Regions from separate parts of the Streptomyces tirandamycinicus genome, predicted to be linked through region 2. Evidence: predicted binding sites of a transcription regulator. Region 2 holds the regulator's gene; the other holds the start of a gene.
What was found. The regulator HspR, encoded in region 2, represses chaperone genes until heat shock. The targets are predictions, from matches to a motif close to TTGAGNNNNNNNNNCTCAA.
Positions count from the first base shown of each region.

Region 1: the regulator HspR is predicted to act here: its motif matches at 1,520-1,538, upstream of lon (endopeptidase La).

Region 1 is NZ_CP029188.1:4,653,172-4,657,270, forward strand. Features, by position in the region: gene DDW44_RS20695 (response regulator transcription factor) at 1-269, opposite strand, end outside; gene DDW44_RS20700 (spermidine synthase family protein) at 353-1,048, opposite strand; gene lon (endopeptidase La) at 1,561-3,963, shown strand.
Region 2 is NZ_CP029188.1:1,222,521-1,226,619, forward strand. Features, by position in the region: gene dnaJ (molecular chaperone DnaJ) at 1-1,100, shown strand, start outside; gene DDW44_RS05340 (heat shock protein transcriptional repressor HspR) at 1,105-1,566, shown strand; gene DDW44_RS05345 (helix-turn-helix transcriptional regulator) at 1,871-2,857, opposite strand; gene DDW44_RS05350 (Rieske (2Fe-2S) protein) at 3,155-3,475, shown strand; gene DDW44_RS31965 (pyridoxamine 5'-phosphate oxidase family protein) at 3,591-4,004, opposite strand.

The DNA of each region.
Region 1 (4,099 bases), 3.4 Mb from region 2:
CGCTGCGCCTGGACCCGGCGGCACACCTCGAGACCGTCGAAGCCGGGCAGCATCACGTCGAGGACCATCAGGTCCGGCTGCCAGGCCTCGGCCGCGTCCACGGCCGACGGGCCGTCGGCCGCGGTCTGGACCAGGAAGCCCTCGGCGCGCAGACGGGCCGAGATGGCGTCGACGATGGTGGTGTCGTCCTCGACGACCAGCACCCGGCGCTGGGCGCTTCCGGTCGGGTGCACCGCCGCGCCGTTGCTGCTGGTGTGTGTCTGCTCCATCGCCCCGCCCCTGTCGCGCACTGCGAGCTGCGTGTAGATCGGTGTGTCAGGTAGGCAGCGTAAAGGCACCGAGCAGGTCCCGGCTACGCAGGGCGAACTGCCAGGTGGACCACGTCGGGTACGCCTCGGGCAACCACGACCTCTTCGGTTCTTACCCCGCTGAATCCGGCATTCCGCAACGTCTGCTCGAATGTCCGGGAGGGCTGTGCCGACCAGACGGCGAGCACCCCGCCGGGGTTCAGGCACCGCGCGCAGGCCCTCAGTCCGTCCGGTGCGTAGAGGCCGCCGTTGCCCTCGGTGACGGTCCAGTCGGGGCCGTTGTCGATGTCGACGCAGAGCGCGTCGTACGTGTCCGAGGTGCTGTGGAGATGCGCCACCAGGTCCGTGTGCAGGACGGTGGTGCGCGGATCGGCGAGTGCCGCGGCGGAGAGGTGCCTCAACGGGCCCGTGGTGTGCCAGTCGATGATCGCCTGCTCCCGTTCGGCGACGGCGATCCGGGACCAGCCGGGTTCGGCGGCCGCGCGGGCCAGGGAGAAGCCGACTCCCAGCCCGCCGATCAGCACGGACGGGTCCGGGCGGCCGGCGAGGGCCGCGTACGCGGCGTCCATGAGCAGCCGCTCCGAGCGGCCGTCCGATGTGTCCATCAGGAAGCAGCCGTTGGCGATGATCTCGTGGATCTCCCCGTCGGGGCCGCGGCGTTCGCGCAGGACCACCTCGCCGTACGGTCCTTCCCGCCGGTCGAGGGTCCGGGGGCCGGTGGCGTGGCTGAGGGGGTCCATGGACCCTCAGATTACGGGCTGTTGCGCGGCCCCGGCGGTGTTCCGGGGTCCGGTCGGTGTTGCGCGGCCCCGGCGGTGTTCCGCGGTCCGGTCGGTGTTGCGCGGCCCCGGCGGTGGGCGCGCGGCGCCACGGGGGAGAGTCGTCGCCGTGCCGCCGGAGAACCGGGCCGCAGACCCCGGCCGGAGAGCCCTGCCGGAGAACCGGCCGCAGGCCCGGCCGGAGACCCTGGCCGGGGAGCCGGCCCCGCTGACCGTGGCCTCGGCGTGGACCCGTGGTCGTGGCGTGGCACCGCGGCCTCGCCGGTGTGACCGGGGTCCCGCCGGTGTGACCGAGGTCTCGCCGGTGTGGCCGAGGCCGTCCACGTGGTCGATGAACCCGCCGCCCGGCCGGTGCACCTGTCGTCGCGGACGTGACGAGGGGGATCGCTCACAGCGAACACCACCCCGGGAACATCGGGGACACCCTTTGCATTGAGTCGATGTAACTCAACTTGACTGCCGAAGGGGAGATCATGGCTTCGACGCCCACACCGCTCACCCTGCCTGTGCTTCCGCTCGACGACGAGGTCGTGCTGCCCGGAATGGTGGTGCCGCTCGACCTGTCCGACAACGACGTACGGGCCGCGGTGGAAGCCGCCCAGGCAGCAGCACGAGCGGAGCCCGGGAAGCCGCGGGTGCTGCTCGTCCCCCGGATCGACGGCACCTACGCCGCGACCGGTGTGCTCGGCACCGTCGAGCAGGTCGGGCGGCTCTCCGACGGAGACCCCGGCGCCCTCATCCGCGGTCACAGCCGGGTACGCGTCGGCGCCGGTACGACCGGTCCCGGCGCCGCCCTCTGGATCCACGGCACCCTCATCGACGAGGCCCTGCCCGACCCGCTGCCCGGTTCGGTCACGGAACTCGTCAAGGAGTACAAGGCCCTCGCCACCAGCTGGCTGCGCAAGCGCGGGGCGTGGCAGGTCGTGGACCGCGTCCAGCAGATCGACGACGTGGCGGCGCTCGCCGACAACGCCGGCTACTCGCCCTTCCTGTCCACCGCGCAGAAGGTCGAGCTGCTGGAGACCAGCGACCCGGCCGCCCGGCTCAGGCTCGCCACCGAACAGCTCCGCGAGCACCTCGCCGAACAGGACGTGGCCGAGTCGATCGCCAAGGACGTCCAGGAGGGCGTCGACAAGCAGCAGCGCGAGTTCCTGCTGCGCCGCCAGCTCGACGCGGTCCGCAAGGAACTGCGCGAGCTCCACGGCGAGTCCGACGGAGAGGAGTCCGACGACTACCGCGCCCGGGTCGAGTCCGCCGACCTCCCGGAGAAGGTCCGCGAGGCCGCGCTCAAGGAGGTCGACAAGCTGGAGCGCGCCGGCGACCAAAACCCCGAGGGCTCCTGGATCCGCACCTGGCTCGACACCGTCCTCGAACTGCCCTGGAACGAACGCACCGAGGACGCCTACGACATCCGCGGGGCCAAGGCCGTCCTGGACGCCGAGCACGCGGGCCTGGACGACGTGAAGGAACGGATCACCGAGTACCTCGCGGTCCGCAAGCGGCGTTCCGACCGGGGCCTCGGCGTGGTCGGCGGCCGCCGCGGCGGCGCGGTCCTCGCCCTCGTCGGCCCGCCCGGTGTCGGCAAGACCTCGCTCGGCGAGTCCGTCGCGCACGCGATGGGGCGCAGGTTCGTCCGTGTCGCGCTGGGCGGCGTCCGGGACGAGGCGGAGATCCGCGGTCACCGGCGGACCTACGTCGGCGCGCTGCCCGGCCGGATCGTCCGCGCCGTCAAGGAGGCCGGGACCATGAACCCGGTGGTCCTCCTCGACGAGATCGACAAGGTGGGCTCCGACTTCCGGGGCGACCCCGCGGCGGCGCTGCTCGAAGTCCTGGACCCGGCCCAGAACCACACGTTCCGCGACCACTACCTGGAGGTCGAGCTCGATCTGTCGGACGTGGTCTTCCTGGCGACGGCCAACGTCCTGGAAGCCATTCCGGAGGCGCTGCTCGACCGCATGGAACTGGTCAGGCTCGACGGCTACACCGAGGACGAGAAGGTCGTCATCGCCCGGGACCACCTGCTCCCGCGCCAGCTGGAGCGGGCCGGTCTGGAGCCGGGCGAGGTGACCCTCGAGGAGTCCGCGCTGCGCAGGCTGGCGGGCGAGTACACCCGGGAGGCGGGCGTGCGGAACCTGGAGCGCGCGATCGCCAGACTGCTCCGCAAGGTCGCGGCCCAGCACGAACTGGGCCGGCGGGAGCTGCCGTTCACCGTCGGCGACGGCGACCTGCGCGCGCTGATCGGCCGGCCGCACCATGTGCCCGAGTCCGCCCAGGACCCGGCGGAGCGCCGTACCGCGGTGCCGGGCGTGGCGACGGGGCTCGCGGTCACCGGCGCCGGGGGCGACGTCCTCTACGTCGAGGCGTCGCTGGCCGACCCGGAGACCGGTGCCTCCGGACTGACCCTCACCGGTCAGCTCGGCGACGTGATGAAGGAGTCCGCACAGATCGCACTGAGCTTCCTCCGCTCGCACGGCGCGGAACTGGAGCTGCCCGTCGGCGATCTGAAGGACCGCGGCGTGCACATCCACTTCCCGGCGGGCGCGGTCCCGAAGGACGGGCCGAGCGCGGGCATCACGATGACGACCGCGCTGGCGTCGCTGCTCTCGGGCCGGCAGGCCCGCACGGACGTGGCGATGACCGGTGAGGTGTCGCTGACCGGGCGGGTGCTGCCCATCGGCGGTGTGAAGCAGAAGCTGCTCGCCGCGCACCGCGCCGGGATCACCACGGTCGTGATCCCCAAGCGGAACGAGGCCGATCTGGACGACGTCCCGGCCGAGGTGCTGGAGAAGCTGGAGGTGCACCCCGTGACGGACGTCCGCCAGGTCCTGCGGATCGCGCTGTCCCCGGCCGAGGTGACGGTGCCGGCCGCGGCCTGAGCCGCGGGATACCTGCCGCCTTCCCCACGGTCGCCGTCGCCGTATGCCACCCCGTTCCGGCGGGGCGGTGTACGGCGACTGGCGTTCCCGGCGCCGCGTGGACGGCTGCCGTACCCCGGCCCGGCGTGGACGGCGC
Region 2 (4,099 bases):
AGGCGTACCGGAAGCTCGCGCGCGAGAACCACCCGGACGCCAACAAGGGCGACGCGAAGGCCGAGGAGCGCTTCAAGGAGATCTCCGAGGCCAACGACGTACTCGGCGACCCCAAGCGGCGCAAGGAGTACGACGAGGCGCGGGCGCTCTTCGGCAACGGTGGGTTCCGGGCCGGTCCCGGAGCCGGAGGAACGTTCAACTTCGACCTGGGCGACCTCTTCGGGGGCGCCCAGGCCCCGGGCGGTGCCGGCGGTGCCGGCGGCTTCGGCGGCGGACTCGGGGACGTCTTCGGCGGCCTGTTCAACCGCGGCGCCGGCGCCGGCGCCCGCACCCAGCCGCGCCGCGGCCAGGACGTCGAGTCCGAGGTGACGCTCAGCTTCACCGAGGCGGTGGACGGGGCCACGGTCCCGCTGCGGATGTCCAGCCAGCAGCCCTGCAAGGCCTGTTCGGGCACCGGCGACAAGAACGGCACGCCCCGGGTGTGCCCGACCTGCGTCGGCACCGGCCAGGTCTCGCGCGGCGGCAGCGGGTCCTTCTCGCTGACCGACCCGTGCGTGGACTGCAAGGGCCGCGGGCTGATCGCCGAGAACCCCTGCGAGGTCTGCCACGGCAGCGGCCGCGCCAAGTCGTCCCGGACCATGCAGGTCCGCATCCCCGCCGGGGTGAGCGACGGGCAGCGGATCCGGCTGCGCGGCAAGGGCGCACCGGGCGAGCGCGGCGGCCCGGCCGGCGATCTGTACGTGGTGGTCCACGTCGGTGAGCACCCGGTCTTCGGGCGCAAGGGCGACAATCTCACCGTCACGGTGCCGGTCTCCTTCGCGGAGGCCGCGCTCGGCGGCGAGGTGCGGGTGCCCACGCTCGGCGGGCCTCCGGTCACCCTGAAACTGCCCGCGGGCACGCCGAACGGGCGTACGATGCGGGCCCGCGGCAAGGGCGCCGTGCGCAAGGACGGCACCCGGGGCGATCTGCTCGTCACCGTGGAGGTCGCGGTGCCCGTGGAACTCGGCGACGAGGCCCGCGAGGCACTGGAGGCGTACCGCAAGGCGACTGAGGGCCACGACCCGCGGGCAGAACTGTTCCAGGCTGCGAAGGGAGCATGACGCGATGGACGGCCGACGTCGACAGCCCGGATTCGGTGGCAGGGCCTACGAGCTGACCGAGGAGACCCCGGTGTACGTCATCTCGGTGGCGGCCCAGCTCTCCGGACTGCACCCGCAGACCCTCCGGCAGTACGACCGCCTCGGCCTGGTCTCCCCGGACCGCACGGCGGGGCGCGGCCGGCGCTACTCGGCCCGGGACATCGAACTGCTCCGCCAGGTCCAGTCCCTGTCCCAGGACGAGGGCATCAACCTGGCCGGCATCAAGCGCATCATCGAGCTGGAGAACCAGGTGGCGGCCCTGCAGGCGAAGGTCGCGGAGCTGTCCGCGGCGGTCGAGGGCGCCGCACTGGCGATGCAGCAGCGCGAGGCCCAGGTGCACGCGTCGTACCGGCGCGACCTGGTGCCCTACCAGGACGTGCAGCAGACGGGCGCGTTGGTGGTGTGGCGGCCGAAGCGGGACGGCTGAGCTCCCGCCGGGCCGACGGCACGACGGACCGCGGCGAGGGGGCCGGGAGGTGCGCACCTCCCGGCCCCCTCGCCGCGGTCCGCCGGTGCCTGCCGGTGCCTGCCGGGGTTCGTGAGTGGCCGTCGGTGCTCGTCAGGGTTCGGCGGTGCTCGCCGGTGCTCGCCGGTGCTTGTCGGGGTTCATCAGGTTCATCAGGTTCATCAGGGCTCGCCGGTTTCAGGCGGTGCCCGTCGGCGGACGGCGGGGGCACACCCGCGGCACACCCGCGGCTGACTTGTGGCGTGCCCGCGGGACCGGCCCCTGGTCAGTGATCGTGCTCCAGGATCCCGGAGCGGGCGATGAGGTAGCCGAGCTGGGCGCGTGAGCCGCTGCCGAGGGCGGAGGCCAGCTTGGCGATATGGGCCCGGCAGGTGCGGACGTTCATCCCGAGGCGCCGGGCTATCGCCTCGTCCACGTGTCCCTCGACGAGCAGTTTGGCGATGGAGCGCTGGACTCCGCTGATGCCGTCCAGTTCGGGGGCGTAGGAGACGATCTGGTCGTCCCAGGGGACGCCGTGGAGCCAGAACTGCTCGAAGACCCCGACGAGATACTGCACCAGACCCTCGTGGCGCAGCTCCAGGGCGACCCTGCGGTCGCTGCGCGCCGGGATGAAGGCCACCTTGCGGTCGACCACGATGAGCCGGTCGATGATCTCCTCGAGGGTGCGGACCTCCGAGCCGTAGGGGGCCACCCGTTCCACGTAGGCCATGGTGGCCGGGTGGTGGCGTGCCGTGTGCTGGTACAGCGTGCGCATCGAGACGCCCCGGTCCACGAGCATCGAGACGCGCCGCAGCCCCTCCTGGAGGGTCGCGGGCCGGCGGCCGCTGCCGGGCTGCACCGTCAGCAGCTCCTCCTGGCACTCGGCGATGACACGGTCCAGCGTCGCGTTGATCAGGTTCAGCCCCTCGAGCACGGTGATGGCGTCGGTCGTGGAGGGATCGTGTGCGTTCAGCGCCATGAACGGCTCGAACGACTCCGCGAGTGAGATGGTGAGCCGTCTCCGCTCCTGGATCTCCCGCTCGATGGGATGCATCAACTGGTGCAGGGCGATGGACGGTGGCACCGGACGGAGCCACTCCGTGTCGTCGGGGTCGGGGCGCAGCATGCCCAGGTCCATGAGGCACGGTGCGTCGGTCACCTCCGACCGCGCTATGCGGCCACTGCGCAGAGCGGACGCATACAGCTTTTTCCCGGCCTCGCACAGCTCGTCGTGACTGTGCTTATCTCCCCCATTGCCCTGTTTCGCCTGCATTTGCACCCCCCTCAGGGTCCTGAATTACAGGAACATGATGCCTGGCCTCGCTGGTGAAGGCGTTCGGAGTGGGCCATCGTCTTAATCGCGGGGGAGGAGGTAGTGATTAAAGAGGTGGAGATCGGCCATGACCAGGATGGTTCGTGCACTGTGCGCTATAGCCGTTGCGGCTGCTCTCGGAGGTCTCGCGGCGAGCGGTGAGCCGACGTGGGAGTCGGCGCCCACGACGGTGACCGCGACGGTGGCCTCGGCCCCGGGCGAACCCACTTGGGAGAGCGCGCCGGCGGACGCGGACGTATGAGCATGCCCCCGGATGATCGCGTCTTCCGGCGGGAGATGGCGACCGCATACCGATCCGGGTGGCACTTCATCGATCTCGTCACGGCAATCCCCCACCGTGGCGACTCGCTGATGGTCACTCTCTTCGGGGAACCGATCGTCGTCGCCCGCGAGGACGACGAGGACGTCCGCGCCTACCGGTGCCTTCGCCGGCCCCGTGGGGCCCCACGCCCCGTCCGCTGTGCCATCCGGTACGGCATGATCTTCGTCAATCTCGACCAGCGCGACCACCAGCTGGTCGAACCGGAGACCACCACCGCCACCCCCCGCAGTGCCTGAGCGGTTCCCCCGTCGTTCAAGATCGCTCAGGTGCTTCCCCCACACAGCGGCGCCATCGTGGACCTGAAACACGATGGCGCCGCTGTGCTGCGCCCGGGCACCGGGCGCGGCCCCCTCAGGCGCGGCCCATCGCGCGGGTCAGCGCGATCTCGATGACCACCCGGTCCGGATTCGGCGACGGCGTGCGGCCGTAGCGCTCCGCGTAGCGGGCGACCGCGTCGGCGACGACCTCCGGGTCCGTGCGGACCGTGGCGCGCCCCTCGAGCGTCGCCCACCGCCCCTTGTCCACCTGGCAGACCGCGACCGCGGCGCCCTCGGGCCCCGCGGCCAGGACGTTGGCGACCTTGCGGCTGCGCTTGTTGGTGATCACCCGGGCGATGCCCGTCCCGCCGCCCTCCGGGTCGTATGTGACGCCCACCGCCACGACGTGCGGTGTGCCGTCGGGCCGGGGCGTGGTGAGTGTGCACAGGTGGTACTCGCGCCAGAAGCCGAGGAAGGACTCGTGCGGGTGCCTGGGGTCGATGGCCATGTCCCGGAACCTACCCGGGGGAGTACGCGTCGACGAATCCGGGGAGGACGGACTTCCGCGGGCCGTACTTGAGCGGAATAGGCTCAACTTTGTGT